DNA from 3 places in the Arthrobacter sp. AOP29-A2-19 genome. Region 3 is predicted to be linked to each of the others. Evidence: riboswitches for the same ligand, from Rfam matches in the RefSeq annotation. Region 3 holds a riboswitch; each other region holds the start of a gene.

Region 1 (5,823 bases), 420 kb from region 3:
GGAGCGGGGCTGGACGCTGGTGACCTATCTGAAGTCCTCCTGCCCGTTCAGTGCGGCCAGGCGGACGGCCGAAGTGGAGGGCGGGATCTCCTGCGCCGGGGCGAACGCGGCCACGCTGCGGAGGATCGTGGAGCGCGGCGACGTTGACGCTGTGGTGACGGGCAACTGGGCGGGTTCCACGTTCGCGGGGGACGCGGCCGGCGGTTTTGCCGAGTACTGGTCCGCGCTCGAGGACGCGGGAATTCCCGTGTACCCGATCGTGGACAATCCCCGGCCGGGCCGCGACGAATATCCGCGCGATTGCGTGGCCGCGAACCCGGACAGCCCCGAGGACTGCGGGCGGTCGCAGTCCGACGCGCTGGAGCACACGGACGCGACCCTCGAGGCCGGCCGGCGGGAGCCGAGGGCGAACGTCTTGGACTTCACGGACCAGTTCTGCGTCGACGGTTTCTGTCCGGCCCTGATCGGGAACGTGCTGGTTTACCGGGACCACCACCACCTGTCCGACACCTACGTGCGGACGCTGGTCCCGGTCTTCACCGAACGCCTCCTCGCGGCGATGCGGGCGGACGGGCTGAAGCCCTAGCCATCGCCGCGGATCCTCCGCCTCCGGCGGCGGGGCATCGCCCTCCACATCCCCGGGCGCTGCGCGGCCTTCCACAGGGCGGCCGTGACGGCGCCGCCGCCGCCGGGACCGGCGTTAGGGTGGGCTTCGGACATCCGGTAGGATGGTTCAGGCTGTTTCCGCCGTGCCCGCAGTCGGGCGTGGCGCCAGCCAACGCAAAGAACCTCCTGTTACGGAAAGACCGTGACCGTTTAGCCCAAAGGAGGTGGGTTCACATGCGTAAATACGAATTGATGGTACTGATCGATCCCGAGGTCGATGAGCGTACCGTGGAGCCGACTCTCGGCAAGTTCCTGGACGTCGTCCGCAACGATGGCGGGACCATCGACAACGTCGACATCTGGGGCCGCCGTCGTCTGGCCTACGAAATCCAGAAGAAGACCGAGGCCATCTACGCCGTCGTCAACTTCACCGCCACCCCGGCGACTTCCGCGGAACTTGACCGCCAGCTGTCTCTCAACGAGACCATCATGCGCACCAAGATCACCCGTCCGGAAGAGCAGAAGGTTTCCGCAGAGTAGTCTGCGGCTCCCTCACGTAGAGACCGACAACAGGAGGCACCAATGGCAGGCGAGACCATCATCACGGTCATCGGTAATCTCACCGGTGACCCGGAACTTCGTTTCACCCCGTCGGGATCGGCGGTGGCGAACTTCACCATCGCTTCCACCCCGCGGACCTTCGACCGCCAGACCAACGAGTGGAAGGACGGCGAAACGCTGTTCCTCCGCGCATCGGTGTGGCGCGAGGCTGCCGAGAATGTCGCCGAGACGCTGACCAAGGGCATGCGAGTAGTCGCCCAGGGTCGGCTGAAGTCGCGTTCCTACGAAACCAAGGAAGGCGAAAAGCGAACCGTCTCCGAGCTTGAGGTCGACGAAATCGGCCCCTCGCTCCGGTACGCCTCCGCCAAGGTCACCCGCACCCAGCGCTCCGGCGGTGGAGGCGGTGGCTTCGGCGGCGGAAACTCCGGCGGATTCGGCGGCGGCAACGCGGGCCAGTCCGGCGGGTTCGGTGGCGGAAACGCCGGGAACTCGGGCGGAAACGCGGGCGGTAACTCCGGTGGAAACTGGAACGCCCCGGCGGAAGACCCGTGGGCCTCGTCGTCCTCCGGCGGCGGTGGCTGGGGCAACAACCCCGGCTCCGACGAACCGCCTTTCTAACAAACATATTCACCATCCCGCAGAACCTTTCTGCGGGCTCCACCAGATCAAAGGAGCTCCACGATGGCTAAGGCTGAACTCCGTAAGCCCAAACCAAAGTCCAACCCCCTTAAGGCCGCTGACGTTAAGGTCATCGACTACAAGGACGTCGCATTGCTGCGCAAGTTCATCTCCGACCGCGGAAAGATCCGTGCGCGTCGCGTCACTGGCGTCACCGTCCAGGAGCAGCGCAAGATCGCCCAGGCCATCAAGAACGCGCGCGAAGTTGCCCTGCTGCCTTACTCCGGCGCTGGCCGCGGCTAAGGAAGGGATACCAACATGGCAAAGCTCATTCTGACCCACGAAGTCACCGGTCTCGGTGCAGCAGGCGACATTGTCGAGGTGAAGAACGGTTACGCCCGTAACTACCTTCTTCCCCGCGGCTTCGCCCTGACCTGGACCAAGGGTGGCGAGAAGCAGGTCGAGTCCATCAAGGCCGGCCGTGCCGCTCGCGCCGTTGCGAACCTGGAGGACGCGCAGCAGCTTGCTGCCTCGCTGTCCGCCAAGCCGGTCAAGGTCACCGTCAAGGCCGGCGCGTCCGGTCGTCTGTTCGGTACCGTCAAGGCCGAGGACATCGCGAAGGCAGTCGAGGCCGCGGGCCTCGGCTCCATCGACAAGCGCAAGGTCGAGATGCCGGAACACATCAAGTCGACCGGCAACTACCAGGCGACCGTGCGACTGCACGAGGACGTATCCGCCACGCTCGACCTTCAGGTCGTCGCGGCAAAGTAGCAATAGTAGCCGAGCACGGCGACGGAACACGTTCCGACGCAGCGCCCGGTAGACCGTGAAAGGGCCCCGCCGCAAGGCGGGGCCCTTTCGCGTTTCCTTGCGAAATGTTGCGCCGGACTTTTGACCTCGTCCAAGGGGGAAGCCTAGCGTTGTAGGTGAATCAAGAGTGCCAACGCGAAGCCCTGGCTAGTTGGACGGCAACCCTCTCAAGGTAGTGGGGTGCTCCAGGTGATGATTCGGCCGCCCGGATACACCGGCGTGGCAAGTACCGCACCCGCGGGCGCATCTCTGGCGCAGCGGTGTGCACTACGCCGAAGGAACGTCATGCCGCTGACAGAAAACCTCCAGCCAGATTCGCTCCGCAAGGCCTTTGCACGCTTTCCCTCGGGCATCGCGGCCCTGTGCGCCATCATCGACGGCAAGCCGCAGGGGATCATCGCGTCGTCCTTCACGGTCGGGGTGTCACTGGATCCGCCGCTGGTGATGTTCGCGGTGCAGAACACGTCCCGCACCTGGCCGATCGTGCGCGCCGCCGGAAGGATTGGCGTCTCGGTTCTGGGAGAGCGTCACGAGGGGGTCTGCCGCCAGATAGCTTCGCGGAGCGGCGACCGCTTTGCGGGGCTCAAACTCGAATCCACCGACGACGGTGCGCTGTTCCTGGACGACGCGGCGCTGTGGCTCGACTGCAGCGTGGAGCAGGAGGTGCCGGCGGGCGACCACCACGTGGTCATCCTGCGCGTGCACGGACACGAGACACACGGTGACGCCAACGAGCCACTGGTCTTCCACGGGTCCGAGTTCCGCAGGCTTCAGGAAGCCGCACTGGTCTAGGTCAATGCCTCCAGGCACACGCAGCCGGGTGCCGGAGCACCGGGTGCGGCGGCCACCCTAGGAGGCGCGGAGAGAGTTCACGAACTTGGTGGCCTCCGCCACGGAAATGCCCGTGTCCCGCCTTACCTTCCGGATCGCCTCCAGCGTCTTCCCCGCCCGGATCAGCTGCACCGTCTCGAGATACTCGGGATCCCCGGACGCCTGCGCGGAGCCACGGGCGGTGGCGGCACGGCTGGCAGACGAGGCTGCGCCCTGTCCGTTCCTGCCCGTGGAGGTGCGGGCCGCCGCTGCCGTGCGGGCCATGGTGGCCTGGCGGATCTTGTCGGCACGCTCCGTCTCCTGCCGCTGTTGTTGTGCCGCCGCCTCGTTGAGCCGTGCGATGTAGAGATCGGCCTCGTTCGTCTGGTTTTGCGGCCTCGACGCGATGGCGGCCACGAGCAACCAGAGCAGCGCCCCGACCACCAACACCGTGACAAGCAACTCCGGCAGGGTCAGTCCAAACATGGTTGTGCTCCTCTGTGGCGCCGTGCGCCGTTAGGTTGAGGGGTGGGCCGCGCCGGCGTTATGGAGGTTGTCCATCACGTGGCGGTAGCCGATCGCCGTCAGTCCGCGCAGGACGTCGAGATCGACGTCCGCGAGCTTGTTCACGTAGAGGCAGGCGGCCCCCACTTTGTGCTTGCCCAAGAGGGGGAGGATCCCCGGGGCGTCGGGGCCGTAGGTCAGTCCGTAGAGGGAGAGGCTGGCCTTGCGCGGCGAAAACCCCACGGCGCAGGCGTCGCCCTCGCGGCCCGAAGCATAGCGGTAGTGGTAGGCGCCGAATCCGATGATGCTTGGTCCCCACAAGATCGCCGGCTGGCCCGTGACGTCCGCCATCATCTCCATCAGGTACTCGGCGTCCGACCGGCGGACCGGGTGTTCGAGGGCGGCAACAAATTCCCGTGGATCCGCGGAACGCGGGGCCGTCTTGACTTCGGTCATGGGCCCAGTATCGCAGTGCCCCACACGGGCAACAAGAACGGCTCGCGCGGGCCGTCGGGGCCAATCCTCGGCGTGTCTGTGGATAACTTGGGGATATGTGGGTAACTAGTCTCACACGTGCCGGTTTACTCGCCAGTAAACATCCAAGTGCCGGGTGAATGTTGGGATAAAAAAACTTTCCTCACAAGGGGTGTGTACAAAGAAGTGCCTAGTCAGAGCGCGATTATTCCTGAAACAAATTTTTCATCCACAGGTTCGTCCCCAGTCTGTGCACACAACACGCCGCTAAACACACAGGTTCTCCACACGGGCTGTGGATAAGTGCCTTGGGTGTGGGCATTTAAGGGTCTATGGTGACAAGGTCTCCGGTCCATATGTGGATACCCGGCAATCCCCCCGCAGCGCTGTGCACAACATTCTCCGGGCGTGGGAAGCCGCTGGGATACTGGAGGAAACAACGGAGCGCACCGCAGGCCGCTCCGCGCTCAGTTGGAAGGTAAGTGCCGTGTCTTTGACGCAAGCGGAGCCCAAGGGATCGAGGGAGTCCGACTTCGGACGCACCCCGCCGCAGGACCTCGTGGCGGAGCAGAGTGTGTTGGGCGGCATGATGCTCTCCAAGGACGCGATCGCGGACTGTGTCGAGGTCCTCCGCGGTGTCGATTTCTACCGGCCCGCGCACGAATCCATCTACGAGTCGATCATCGACCTCTATGGCCGAGGCGAACCGGCCGACGCCGTGACGGTCTCCGACCTGCTGACCAAACGCGGCGAGATCTCCCGAATCGGCGGGCCCGCCTACCTCCACACGCTGATCCAGTCGGTTCCGACGGCGGCGAACGCCGGCTTCTACGCGGAGATCGTCCGCGAGCGTGCCGTGTTGCGCCGCCTCGTGGAGGCCGGCACGAAGATCGTGCAGATGGGCTACTCGCAGGACGGCGAGGTCGACGAGATCGTCAACCAGGCCCAGGCGGAGATCTATGCCGTGGCCGAGCGGCGCACGGCGGAGGACTACGTCGCCCTGCGGGACATCATCGAGGGGACGGTCGACGAGATCGAGTCCGCCGGCAGCCGCGGAGAGGGCATGATCGGCGTGCCAACCGGCTTCTACGAACTCGACGAACTGACGCAGGGCCTGCACGGCGGGCAGATGATCGTCATCGCCGCGCGCCCCGCGGTCGGCAAGTCCACCTTCGCGCTGGACTTCGCGCGTTCCGCCGCCATCAAGCACAATCTGACCACGGTGTTCTTCTCGCTGGAAATGGGGCGGAACGAGATCGCCATGCGCCTGCTGTCCGCGGAGGCCAGCATCGGCCTGCAGGATCTCCGCAAGGGCACGGTCAAGGACGAGCAGTGGGGCAAGATCGCCACCACCATGGGGCGCCTGAACGACGCCCCGCTCTACATCGACGATTCCCCGAACATGTCGCTGATGGAGATCCGGGCCAAGTGCCGCCGCCT
Region 2 (5,475 bases), 150 kb from region 3:
GCCCGCCGCGGAGGGCCGTACGTCGAAGTGGAACATCGCGGTGGGCAGGTAGACGGTCGAACAGGAGTTCGGGATGTCCACGACGCCGGAGAGCCGCCCCTCGATCGGGGCCGACCCGAGCAGGAGGTAGGCCTGCTCGCGGCTGTAGCCGAACTTCGTCAGGTAGTCGATCGCGTGCAGGCACGCCCTCTGGTAGGACAGGTGCGAGTCCAGGTACTTCTGCTCGCCGTCGAGGGTGACCGACGTCCCGGAGAAGGCCAGCCATTCGCTGTAACGGGGGTCCACGCGGCCGGGCATAAAGATGGCGTTCTCACTGACCCCGTAGGTCTCCATGCCGCCCTTGATCACGTCGACGCGCAGGTCCAGGAAGCCGCCCATCTCGATCGCGCCGCAGAAGGTGATCTCGCCGTCGCCCTGCGAGAAGTGCAGGTCGCCCATGGACAGGTTGGCCCCGTCGACGAACACCGGATAGAAGACCCGCGTTCCCTTGGAGAAGTTCTTGATGTCCTGGTTTCCGCCGTTCTCCCGGGGAGGCGCGGTGCGCGCGGCCTCGGCGCCGACCCGCTCCCACTCCCCGCGCGCCAGTCCGCCCAGGACCGCGTGCTCCCCCTCGGGCGGCAGGGCCAGGGGAGGGACCCGGTTCGGGTCGGTTGCGATGAGGTCGCCCTCCCGCTTGTTCCACTTGGCCAGCAGTTCCGCGGACGGTGCGGTGCCCATCAGCCCGGGGTGGATCAGTCCCTCGTAGGACACCTCGGGGACGTGCCGCGAGGTGGCCACCTGTCCGGTGAAGTCCCAGATGGCCTTGTACGCATCGGGGAACTGGTCCGTCAGGAAGCCGCCACCGTTGTTGCGGGAAAAGATCCCGGTGTAGCCCCAGCCTTGGCCGGCCAGCGGGCCCGAGTCCTCCTGGGGGATGGGTCCGACGTCGAGGATGTCCACCACCAGCAGGTCGCCCGGTTTCGCGCCCTCAACGGCGAAGGGGCCGCTGAGCTTGTGCACGGTCAGCAGCGGGGCATTGAGGATGTCGTCGGCGGAGTCGTCGTTGACGATCGCGCCGTCGAACCACTCGCGGCAGTCGACGCGGAACGAGTCGCCGGGTTTGACGGTGGCGACCGGAGGGATCTCCGGGTGCCACCGGTTGTGTCCGACCTTCTCCTGCTCCTCGAACTTCTTGCTGGAATCGAGGCGGAAAATGACTTCAGGCATGGCGCTTTTCTCCTTCACGATCGGGTGGAACTGGTGTCCGGGCCCCCCGTGGGGAAGGCCCGCTGGGGCATGCCGCCGTCAGTCACGCGGCAGCTTTCGGTGGAGCGGGTTGGTGGTGGTGCGCGTGGCGGGACGCCGGCCGCGCCCGGGCAGCGAGGACACAACCTCGGGCTCGTGGGCGCTGCACAGCGTGGATTCGACGAGTCCGAACGCGGAGCCGCCCGCGATGGACAGGCGGGCGGCGGAGATTCGCCGCCGCGCGGGCGCTCCGCATTCCGGGCAGGGGACGTCCTCGGGGACCGAGCCCATCGGATAGTTCCCCTCGAGTGTTGTTCCCTCGGGACAGCGGAACTCGTACAGGGGCATCGGCGCTCCTAACTCTTGTGGTGGGCGTGGGTGTCAGGCGTGCGCGGCCGCCGCCGACTCCCGTTGGACGGACGCGCGCCGGCCCAGGAACCAGGCGATGGCGAGCGCGGCGATGCCCCCAACGGCCATCACCACGGCGTTGGCGGGAGTGGACACGAAGGTGCCGGACAGCAGCAGGAGGGCCGGAATGGTCGCGGTCAGGTGCGCCACGATGATCGTGAACCAGCCCGTGGTCTCCGTCAGCGAGTCCTTGCCCAGCGCCAGCAGCAGGAAGAAGAGGAACCACAGGACGGCCCAAATGATCCAGACGACCCCAAACACCGGGTCGTTGGAGACGGTGAAACTGATGGCCCCGTAGGTCACCGCGCATGCCGCGACGAAGAGCGAAAACCAGCCCAACCCCTCGCCCGGCAGGCCGAACATCTGGTTCAGCGCCACATAGAGGTAGGTGAAGCCGAAGAGGTACAGCCCGGAGGCGCCGAGGATGGTCGCCGGGTCCCCGCCCGACTGGGCGATGATGATGGTCGGAAAGACCACCTGCATGGTTCCGACGAAGAAGTTGATGATGGCCGCGGACTTGCCGGGCACCTTGCCGATGAGCATCAGGCCGTTGATGAACAACACGGCTCCGACATACAAAAGACCTACGTTACTCACGTGGATACCCTCCGAAACACAGTCATGGGTTACGGGATAGTGGGGTGGATCTCGCGCGCGGTAGTGCGGTTTTTACCGGTTCGAGCAAGCTATCCCCGGGCCCGGGCAAGGTCAATGGATGGACGCCGATTTACCGAGTCGCCGCATGAGCCCGCGTTTGGCAGGGATCGAAAAGGCGGGTACAAATGGAGTCAACAACCATCCAGAGCGGCCGAGAGTCCTGGCTCAACGACGCCGCAGCAACCCCTTCCCGTCCCGCGGGAGGTAGGTGCTCACGCCAGGTTCGATGGAGTGATTAACGTGGAGCAGTTCCCTGTCCCGGCGCGGCACCTGATCAAGCTGACTCCCGGAGTGCCCGTCGACGGGCACTATGACGAGCTGGCCTCCGTGTTCCGCCCCGTCTTCGAGCGCATCGCGGAGGGGGCCGCCATCCGCGACGCCGAGCGGGTGCTTCCCTACGAGCAGGTGGGCTGGCTCAACCAGCTGCGCTTCGGCGCGCTGCGCGTCCCAGAGGCCGACGGCGGGTACGGCGCCACGCTGGCGGACACGTTCCGGCTCCTCGTCGAGCTGGCGGAGGCCGACTCCCAGGTGGCGCACCTGCTGCGCTCGCACATCGGCTTCGTGGAATCGGTCCTGACCTTGGAGGATCCCGAGATCAGGGAACGCTGGTTCGCGCGCTTCGTCGGGGGGCAGCTCGTGGGCAACGCCTACACGGAGCGGGGCGGCAACGAGCTGGGAACCCTGAACACGCGGCTCGCCGAGCACGACGGCGGGCAGCGGCTGTCGGGCGAGAAGTACTACTGCACGGGAACCATTTTCGCCGACTGGGTGGCCGTCGCCGCCACCCTGCCGGGCGTCGCGCACCGGCACATCGCCGTCGTCTCCACCCAGCATTCGGGCGTGCGGATCTTCGACGACTGGGACGGCTTCGGCCAGCAACTCACCGGCACCGGCTCGACGACGTTCGACGACGTTCCCGTGGACACGCTGTTGCGCCCAGCGGACCTGGAGGCGCACTCCGAGTCGGCGGTCTTCCAGCTGGTGCTCCTCGCCGTCCAGGCGGGCATCTGCCGGGCCGTGCTCGCCGACGCGCGCTCGGCCGTGCAGGCGCGCACGCGCTCCTTCAGCACCGGCACGGGCGTGCCGGTCCGCGAGGAGCCGCAGGTCCTCCAGGTGGTGGGCGAGATCTCTTCCACCGCCTTCGCCGTCGACGCGGTGGTCCTGGCCGCCGTCGCGGAGCTCGAATCCGTGGCCGGCCAGACAACGCTGAGCGAGGCGGAGCGCTGGGCGGTCTGCGAACTCGCGGCGAACCGCGCGCAGACCGTGGTCCAGCCGTTGGTGCTCGCCACCGCCTCCAAGCTGTTCGACGGCCTGGGCGCCTCGTCCACCGCCCGCGGATGCAACCTGGACCGCCACTGGCGCAACGCGCGGACCGTCGCCACGCACAACCCGGCCATCTACAAGGCGCGCATCGTGGGGGACTACGAGGTCAACGGCACCCCGCCACGGAAGTTCGACGCTGTCGGCGACGTCGCCCAGGTGGGGTTCGTCGGCTGACCCGCCCCCCAGTCCACGCCGGCACCACCAACGCTAGGAGAACCATGCCCGCCGTCCCGTCACGACGCCAGATCCGCTTCAACGCATTCGACATGAACTGCGTGGGGCACCAGTCGCCCGGACTATGGCGCCACCCTGCCGACCAGTCGGCGCGGTACAAGGAGCTGACCTACTGGACCGAGCTGGCCAAGACGCTGGAGAGGGGCCTGTTCGACGGCATCTTCATCGCCGACGTCCTCGGCACCTACGACGTCTTCGGGGGCTCCAACGAGACCACGCTGAGGGCCGGAACCCAGGTCCCGGTGAACGATCCCATGATGCTGGTCTCCGCCATGGCGCTGGTCACCGAGAACCTCGGATTCGGCGTCACCGCGAGCACGGCCTACGAGCACCCCTACCCGTTCGCCCGCCGGCTGGCGACCCTGGACCACCTGACCCGCGGGCGGATCGGCTGGAATGTCGTCACCGGCTACCTGCCCTCCGCCGTGCGGAACATGGGCCAGGAGGACCAGCTTCCGCACTCCGAGCGGTACGACCACGCCGACGAGTACCTCGAGGTTGTCTACAAGCTGCTCGAGGGCTCGTGGGAGGACGACGCGGTGGTCGCCGACGTCGACAGCGGTGTCTTCACCGACCCGGCGAAGGTCCACGAAATCGGCCACGAGGGGAAGTACTTCAAGGTCCCCGGCATCGCCATCACCGAGCCGAGCCCGCAGCGCACGCCCGTCGTCTTCCGGGCCGGAACGTCGCCGCGCGGCCTGCGCTTCGGCTCGGAGAACGCCGAGGCCATCTTCGTCACGTGCCCTACCCGCGAGCAGCTGAAGGAGACCGTCGCCAGGATCCGCGACGCCGTCGAGGCCGCCGGGAGGGACCGGTACGACGTGCGCATCTACGCCATGCAGACCATCGTCACGGCCGAGGACACGGCGGCGGCCGAGGCGAAGTTCGCGGAGTACAAGTCCTACGCGGACATCGACGGCGCGCTGGCGCTGATCTCCGGCTGGATGGGCGTGGACCTGTCCACCTACGGGCCGGACGACGTCATCGGAGAGAACGTCCAGTCCAACGCCATCAAGTCCTCGGTGGAGACGTTCAAGCGGGCCTCAGGCGACACGGGCAGGCCCTGGACCATCCGCCAGCTCGCCGAGTGGGTCGGCGTCGGCGGGTTCGGGCCGATCACGGTCGGCTCGGGTGAGGACGTCGCCGCAAAGCTCGTCGAATGGGTGGACGAGACCGACGTGGACGGTTTCAACCTGGCCTACGCCATCACCCCCGGAACGTTCGAGGACGTGGTGGAGCACGTGGTGCCGGAGCTCCAGAAGCTCGGCGCGTATCCCACCGGCTACGCGCCTGGGACGCTACGCAACAAGCTTTTCGGCCGCGGCGACAGGGTCGCCGACACGCACCGCGCGGCCGGCTATCGGGTCTCCGCGTCCGCCGTAGTCCGCTAGCGCCCGTCACAAACCGGCCCGGATCCGCCGTCGGATCCGGGCCGGAGGCGTGTCAGGCCCGCGGCGGGTCAGGATGCGGCACTGCCGAGCGTATGGCAAGGCGCGACGGCGCGGCGTGCGTAACGTTGTGTCATATGACGCCGTGGCGAACGAATATGACCCCTGTGACGCCCAGTGTGTCCATTTGTTTCATCCACACGGCGTAATGCTTGGTCGCATCGAAGATCCTGCAACACAC
Region 3 (5,823 bases):
GGGTGAGGCCGTTGGTCAGGCCCGCGACGAACACCGCGGCGACCACGGTGCCGGCGACGTTGACCACCAGGCGCCGGGAGAACACGGTGGACATGTAGGCCACCAGGATGATGTCCAGCAGGATCTGCGCCCCGATGCCGGGGACGGCTGCGGAGAGCCTGGACGCGAGCAGCACGCCGGCGATCCCGCCGAGCAGGCCGCTGACGACGTAGCTGGCGAACCGGTAGCGCCCGGGGCTGAGCCCCGCCACCGACGCGGCCGTGGGGTTCTGGCCCACCGCGTGGCTGTTGACGCCCCAGGCGGTGCGGTCCAGCGCCCACCAGGCGGCGAGCGCGACGAGCAGCAGCACAACAACGGCGGACGGCAGTCCCACGACCGTGCCCTGGCGCAGCCAGACAAAAACGCCGCCTTCGAGGGCCACCTTGATGTTTTCGCTGACCACCAGTTCCAGCGACGTGGCGATTCCCATCGTGGCGAGCGTGGCCAGCAGGGGCCGCAGTCCGAGGACCACGGCGGTCCCGTTGACCGCCCCGATGGCGGCGGAGACGGCCAGCCCGACGACGACGGCCAGTGGGACGCCCGCGCCCGAGGCGACGGCGACGGCGGTCACGGTGCCGGCGAGCCCGGCGACCGCACCGATGGACAGGTCGATGCCGCCCTCCAGGACGTCGTCGCCTCCGGTGACGATCACCACGGCCAGACCGATCCCGGCGACGGCGAACACCGCCGCCTGGTTCAGGACCGAGGCGAGGTTGGACAACTGGAGGAAGTGCGGCGATCCGACGGCGAAGACGCCGAGGACCAACACAACGATCGCGTACCCGGCCCACGTGATGACCGATGGCCGTTTGTGCGGGGGCTTGGCGGCGCCCGTTCCCTCGCCCGCTCGATCGCGCAATACTGTGGCGGTGCTCATGCGTACTCCTTGGCGTTCTGCGTGGAAACGGCCGCGGCGCCGGAGGCGATCTCCAGGATCCTGTCCGTGGTGACGTCGGTTCCGGAGAGCTCGGCCGCCACCTTTCCGCGGTAGAGGACCAGGGTCCGGTCGGCGATGCCGACCAGCTCCTCCAGGTCGACGGTGACGACGAGGACCGCGGCGCCGGCGTCGACCAGTTCCTGGATCTGTTCGTAGATCTGCGAGCGGCTGCCGACGTCGACCCCGGACGTGGGCTGGTCGAGGACCAGCACGGAGGGTTTGGTCGCGAGCCACTTGGCCAGGACCACCTTCTGCTGGTTCCCGCCGGACAGGCTTCCGCCCACGGCGGCCACGTTGGCGGGCCGGATGTCGAGTTGTTTGACGAGTCCCTCGGCGAGCTTGCGCTCCCGTGCGGGCGAGATGAATCCGAGAAGCCGGGAGACGGCCTTCAGGCTGGCGACGGAGAGGTTCTCCTGGACGGTGTTGCGCACAAAAAGGCCGTCCCGCCGCCGGTTCGACGGCACATAGGCGCCGCCGTGGGCAACAAAGTCGGCGATGGTTCCCACTGGCTTGCCGTTGAGCACCACCTCGCCCCGCCGCCGGCCGGTTCCGGTGACCGCGTCGGCGACCACGTCGACGCCGGAGCCCACCAGCCCGGTGATCGCGACGACCTCGCCGGCCCGTACCTCGATATCCAGGGACTCGAGCGCGCGCGGGACCGTCAGCGCCTCCACGCGCAGGGCCGGCGTGTCCGACTGCGGCCGGCGGGGCGCGCGGCCGTGCTCGAACTCGACGACCTTGCGTCCGACCATCAGCTCGACGACGTCCTCGAGCGTGCCCGACCGCAGGTCCACGTCGCCGGCATTGCGCCCGTTGCGGAGCACCGTCACGCGGTCGGTGATCTCGTGCAACTCCTGAAGGTAGTGGCTGATGTAGATGATGCCCACGCCGTGCTCCTGAAGCCGGCGCAACGTGCCGAACAACTGCTCGACCTCGCGGGCGGCCAGCGGCGCGGTCGGCTCGTCCAGGATCAGGATCCGCGGCTCGGAGAGGACGGAGCGGGTGATCTGGATGAGTTGCTGCTGCGCGACCGTGAGCCGCTCCACCAAGAGCGACGCGTCGATGTCCTGACCGGTGACGCGCAGGATGTCGGCGGCGGCCCGGGCCTCGATGGACCGGGCGCGGATCCAGCCTCGCCCCAGTGTCCGCTGCCCCAGGTACAGTTGCTCCGCGACGGTGAGCTTGGCGGCCAGGTGGCGGTCCTGGTGGATCACGTGGATGCCCAGGGCCTCGGCGTCTGCCGGCCTGAAGACCGGGACGGCGGCGCCGCCCAGCTCGATGGTGCCCTCGTCGGCGGTGTGGAGCCCGGTGAGGATCTTGATCAGCGTGGACTTGCCGGCGCCGTTCTCGCCGACCAGGCCCAGGATTTCTCCGGCCCGCAGCGTCAGGTCGACGTCGGCGAGGACGCGGGCGGCACCGAAGGTCTTGTTGATGGCCCGCATCGCGAGCAGCGGTGGGTTAGATGCCAAGGTCATTGCGCACCTGGTTCACGTTGGTCTTGTCGATGAACACCGGGGACAGGTAGCTGGTCCGCGTGACCTCGTCCTCGCGACCGCCCAGGAACAGGGCCACGTTGGCGGCGGACTGCGCGGCCATGGCCTTGGTCTGCTGGGCCACCGTCCCGGTGTAAGAGCTCTCGGGATCAGCGATCAGGTCCAGCGCGCCGGGCTCGGCATCGACCCCGTAGAGCTTGATTTCGTCGCGGCCCGCGCTGTCGATCGCCTGGGCGGCGCCGATCAGCGGGATGTCCCAGCAGCTCCAGACGGCGTCGATCTCGCCCTCGGGCAGTCGGCGCAACTGGTCCTGGATCTGCTTCTTGGCGTCCTCGATGGTGCCCTCGTACTTGTCCTGGAGTTCGGGCTGGATGATCTCGATGCCGGGGTAGTCCTCCAGGACCACCTTGAGCTCGTTGTAGCGGATGCGGCACGGGGCGACCCCGGGGAAGCCGTTGAAGGCCAGGATCTTGCCCTGGCCATCGATGTCCTCCGCGAGCGTGCGGGCGAGTGTGGAGCCAATGACCCAGTTGTCGCTGGTGACGTTGTTGATGCCGTATTCGGACTGGAAGTCGATGGTGAAGAGCGGGATGCCGGCGTCGTCCACCTTCTTCAGCGCCGGGGTCAGCGTCTGCGCGTCGCCAAGAATCACAACGATGGCGTCGGGGCGCTGGGTGACGAGGTTTTCGACGTCGGTGACGTGCTTGTCGTCCTTGGCCTCGGCCTGGGTGGCGATCACCTTGCCGCCGCGCGCCTCGACGCTGGCCTTGAGTTCGTCGTACACGACCCGGCTGAAGTCGTGGACGATGTCCTTGGCGGCGATGCCGATGGTCTTTCCCTCCAGGGACGGCGCGTCGGCCACGGCGGCGTTGTCCGCGGCGGGGGCCGCGGCGGCCGCGGCACCCGCGGCCGGCGCCGCACCGGCGGGTGCAACGGGTTCCTTCAGCGAGCAGCCGGTGAGGATGATCGCGGCCGCGGCGGCCAGTCCGATGGACTTGAGGAGTCCGCCCGCCAACGGCGTGGAGCGAGGGGTGGGAGCTGCGTGGGTCGGGTGCATGGGGTTCCTTCAACTGTGTGGATGTCGAAGAAATCAGCGAAACGGCAGACGGCAGCGAGGGGGCACCCGTGATGACGGCCGGAATCGTGAGATCTCCATCGGTCCTGGCCGAAGCACTATCCGTGGATGGAGTCCACGGACTTGCTGCGGCGTCGTTGAGCCAGGTCTCTCAGCCGCTCTGGATGGTGTCCTTCAATTGAACCAACGGCTCCCGGGTCGGCGGATTGTGTCGTCATGGTCCGTCCCTTTTGCTCAACATGCGGTCACGGGGCGTCACCTGGGGATCGCGCGCACGTGCCGGCCGGCCCGCGGCGGCGTAATGATCGGACGCGGGGGGACATGTGGGACACATTCGTGCTTGCGCGGCACATCGACTGCTAATGGCCGCACGGTCCACCATCCATTCCCTATGACGCGGCCGAATCCTAAAATGAAGCCACGGCGTCGAAGGACCGGTGAGTGCGATGAAGCGACTGGGCTCCACAAAAAAGCAGGACCATCCAAGCGAGAACCCGCTGCGCGACATGGAGGGGGTGGGACCACACGGCGTCCACACGTCGGCCGACAGCCCGGGCCTGCCGAATCTGGCCGGGGCCCAGAACCCCGGCCCCGGAACCTCGCACATCTTCTACGGCGAGGACGGGCGACTGCCGGACGAGGCGGCGGGCCCCCGCGAACTCCAGGGGCACCTCGGCGCGGACGGCTGGTTGCGTCGGCTGTTCCGGCGTCGTTCGGTGCGTTGAACGCGAGGCGACCGGGCGGCTGACCGGGCAGCAGCGGTCCCTGGCCGGTCCTAGGATGGGGCATGACCTCCCCGCAAACGTCGTGGCCCGTGCGCGGGCCCCATAACAACGTCGCGCGGGCGTCTCCCGCGACGCATCGCCCGGCGGCCGGCCCTGGGCGCGGGGCATGATGCCCGATTGGCTCACGGCCCTCGTGGCGGGAACCCTGGGCGGGTCGGCGCTGCTCGTGGGTTGCGCCATCGCGTGGAAGTGGCGCATCCCCACCAAAACGGTCTCCACGGTGATGGCTTTCGGCGCGGGGGTCCTGATCTCGGCACTCGCGTTCGAACTGGTCGGCGAGGCCGTCTCGACGGGAGGCATGTCCGCCACGGTCATCGGGTTTATCGTCGGCGCCGCCCTCTTCGCCGGGGCCAACGCGATGCTCGCCGCCCGCGGCGCCAAACACCGCAAGCGGTCCGGGCCGCTCCAACCGGGCGAGGACGAGCACCCCGGAAGCGGGACCGCGATCGCCGTCGGGGCGCTGCTGGACGGCATCCCCGAATCGCTGGTGCTCGGGCTGGGGATCGTGGCCGGGGGCGCGGCGAGCCCCGCCATGCTGACCGCCGTGTTCATCTCCAACGTGCCAGAGGGGCTCGCCAGCACCGCCGGAATGAAGCGGGCGGGCCGCGGGGCCGGCTACGTCTTCGGTGTGTGGGGCGGGATCGCCGTGATGTCCGGCATCAGCGCCCTTGTCGGCTACCTGGCGCTGCAGACGGCCCCCGATCCCCTCGTCGCGTTCATCAACGCGTTGGCCGCCGGCGCGATCCTGGCCATGGTCGCGGACACGATGATCCCGGAGGCCTTCGAGGAACACCATGTGATGACCGGGATGACGGCCTCCATGGGCTTCGTCGCCGCGCTTGCCCTGCACCACGCGGGCGGCTGAGTCCCGGCACCTCTTCCGTGTGCGTCTGTCCTCCTGTAGCTTGAGCGTTGGTATCTTGGTATACCAATTTATTCGACTCATCGAAAGGAAACATGGTGTCGGTAGAAGCAACAGGTCAGTCCGGTCGGAGCGCAGAAACAGAGGCACCGGCGAGCGCCCAGGCCCCACTCAGCCAGCAGGCCATGGCCGCGCTCCACTCGGTGGGCACCGCGACCATTACCACCCAGCTACTCGCCCGCGGGTTCCGCAACACGTTCCTTGAGGGGCTGTCCGTCTCCAATCCGTCCCGCCAGCGAATGGTCGGCGAGGCCTTCACGATGCGATCGATCCCTGCCCGCGAGGACATCGACGTCCCGGCCATCTTCCAGGACTACGACCATCCCCAGAGGAAGGGAGTCGAGTCCGTTCAAGCCGGTCAGGTCCTCGTGATCGACTCCCGCGGGAAAAAGCGAGCCGCCTCGCTGGGCCACATCCTGGCCACGCGCCTGCGGGCACGGGGCGCCGCCGGCGTGGTGACCGACGGCTCGCTCCGGGACATGGCCGGATTCGAGAAGCTGGACCTTCCCACGTTTTCGGCGGGCCCGTCCCCCACCACCAATCTCGCCCAGCACCACGTCGTCGACTTTCAG

What was found. Region 3 has a riboswitch for S-adenosylmethionine ahead of AC3ZJJ_RS14005 (substrate-binding domain-containing protein). Riboswitches for the same ligand answer to the same signal wherever they lie in the genome.
Region 1: it holds a riboswitch for S-adenosylmethionine, as region 3 does, so the genes downstream of both, AC3ZJJ_RS15970 (flavin reductase family protein) here and AC3ZJJ_RS14005 (substrate-binding domain-containing protein) in region 3, are expected to answer to the same signal.
Region 2: it holds a riboswitch for S-adenosylmethionine, as region 3 does, so the genes downstream of both, AC3ZJJ_RS14665 (acyl-CoA dehydrogenase family protein) here and AC3ZJJ_RS14005 (substrate-binding domain-containing protein) in region 3, are expected to answer to the same signal.

Annotation. Positions count from the first base shown of each region.
Region 1 is NZ_CM176894.1:3,453,924-3,459,746, forward strand. Features, by position in the region: gene AC3ZJJ_RS15945 (acyltransferase family protein) at 1-586, shown strand, start outside; gene rpsF (30S ribosomal protein S6) at 841-1,146, shown strand; gene AC3ZJJ_RS15955 (single-stranded DNA-binding protein) at 1,189-1,785, shown strand; gene rpsR (30S ribosomal protein S18) at 1,849-2,088, shown strand; gene rplI (50S ribosomal protein L9) at 2,104-2,556, shown strand; SAM riboswitch class IV at 2,715-2,830, shown strand; gene AC3ZJJ_RS15970 (flavin reductase family protein) at 2,881-3,387, shown strand; gene AC3ZJJ_RS15975 (hypothetical protein) at 3,445-3,891, opposite strand; gene AC3ZJJ_RS15980 (DUF1801 domain-containing protein) at 3,922-4,365, opposite strand; gene dnaB (replicative DNA helicase) at 4,871-5,823, shown strand, end outside.
Region 2 is NZ_CM176894.1:3,186,042-3,191,516, reverse strand. Features, by position in the region: gene fmdA (formamidase) at 1-1,206, opposite strand, end outside; gene AC3ZJJ_RS14675 (FmdB family zinc ribbon protein) at 1,285-1,572, opposite strand; gene AC3ZJJ_RS14670 (AmiS/UreI family transporter) at 1,606-2,229, opposite strand; SAM riboswitch class I at 2,425-2,522, shown strand; gene AC3ZJJ_RS14665 (acyl-CoA dehydrogenase family protein) at 2,530-3,786, shown strand; gene AC3ZJJ_RS14660 (LLM class flavin-dependent oxidoreductase) at 3,831-5,237, shown strand.
Region 3 is NZ_CM176894.1:3,036,801-3,042,623, forward strand. Features, by position in the region: gene AC3ZJJ_RS13995 (ABC transporter permease) at 1-916, opposite strand, end outside; gene AC3ZJJ_RS14000 (sugar ABC transporter ATP-binding protein) at 913-2,451, opposite strand; gene AC3ZJJ_RS14005 (substrate-binding domain-containing protein) at 2,435-3,526, opposite strand; SAM riboswitch class I at 3,619-3,715, opposite strand; gene AC3ZJJ_RS14010 (hypothetical protein) at 3,991-4,269, shown strand; gene AC3ZJJ_RS14015 (ZIP family metal transporter) at 4,439-5,194, shown strand; gene AC3ZJJ_RS14020 (ribonuclease activity regulator RraA) at 5,377-5,823, shown strand, end outside.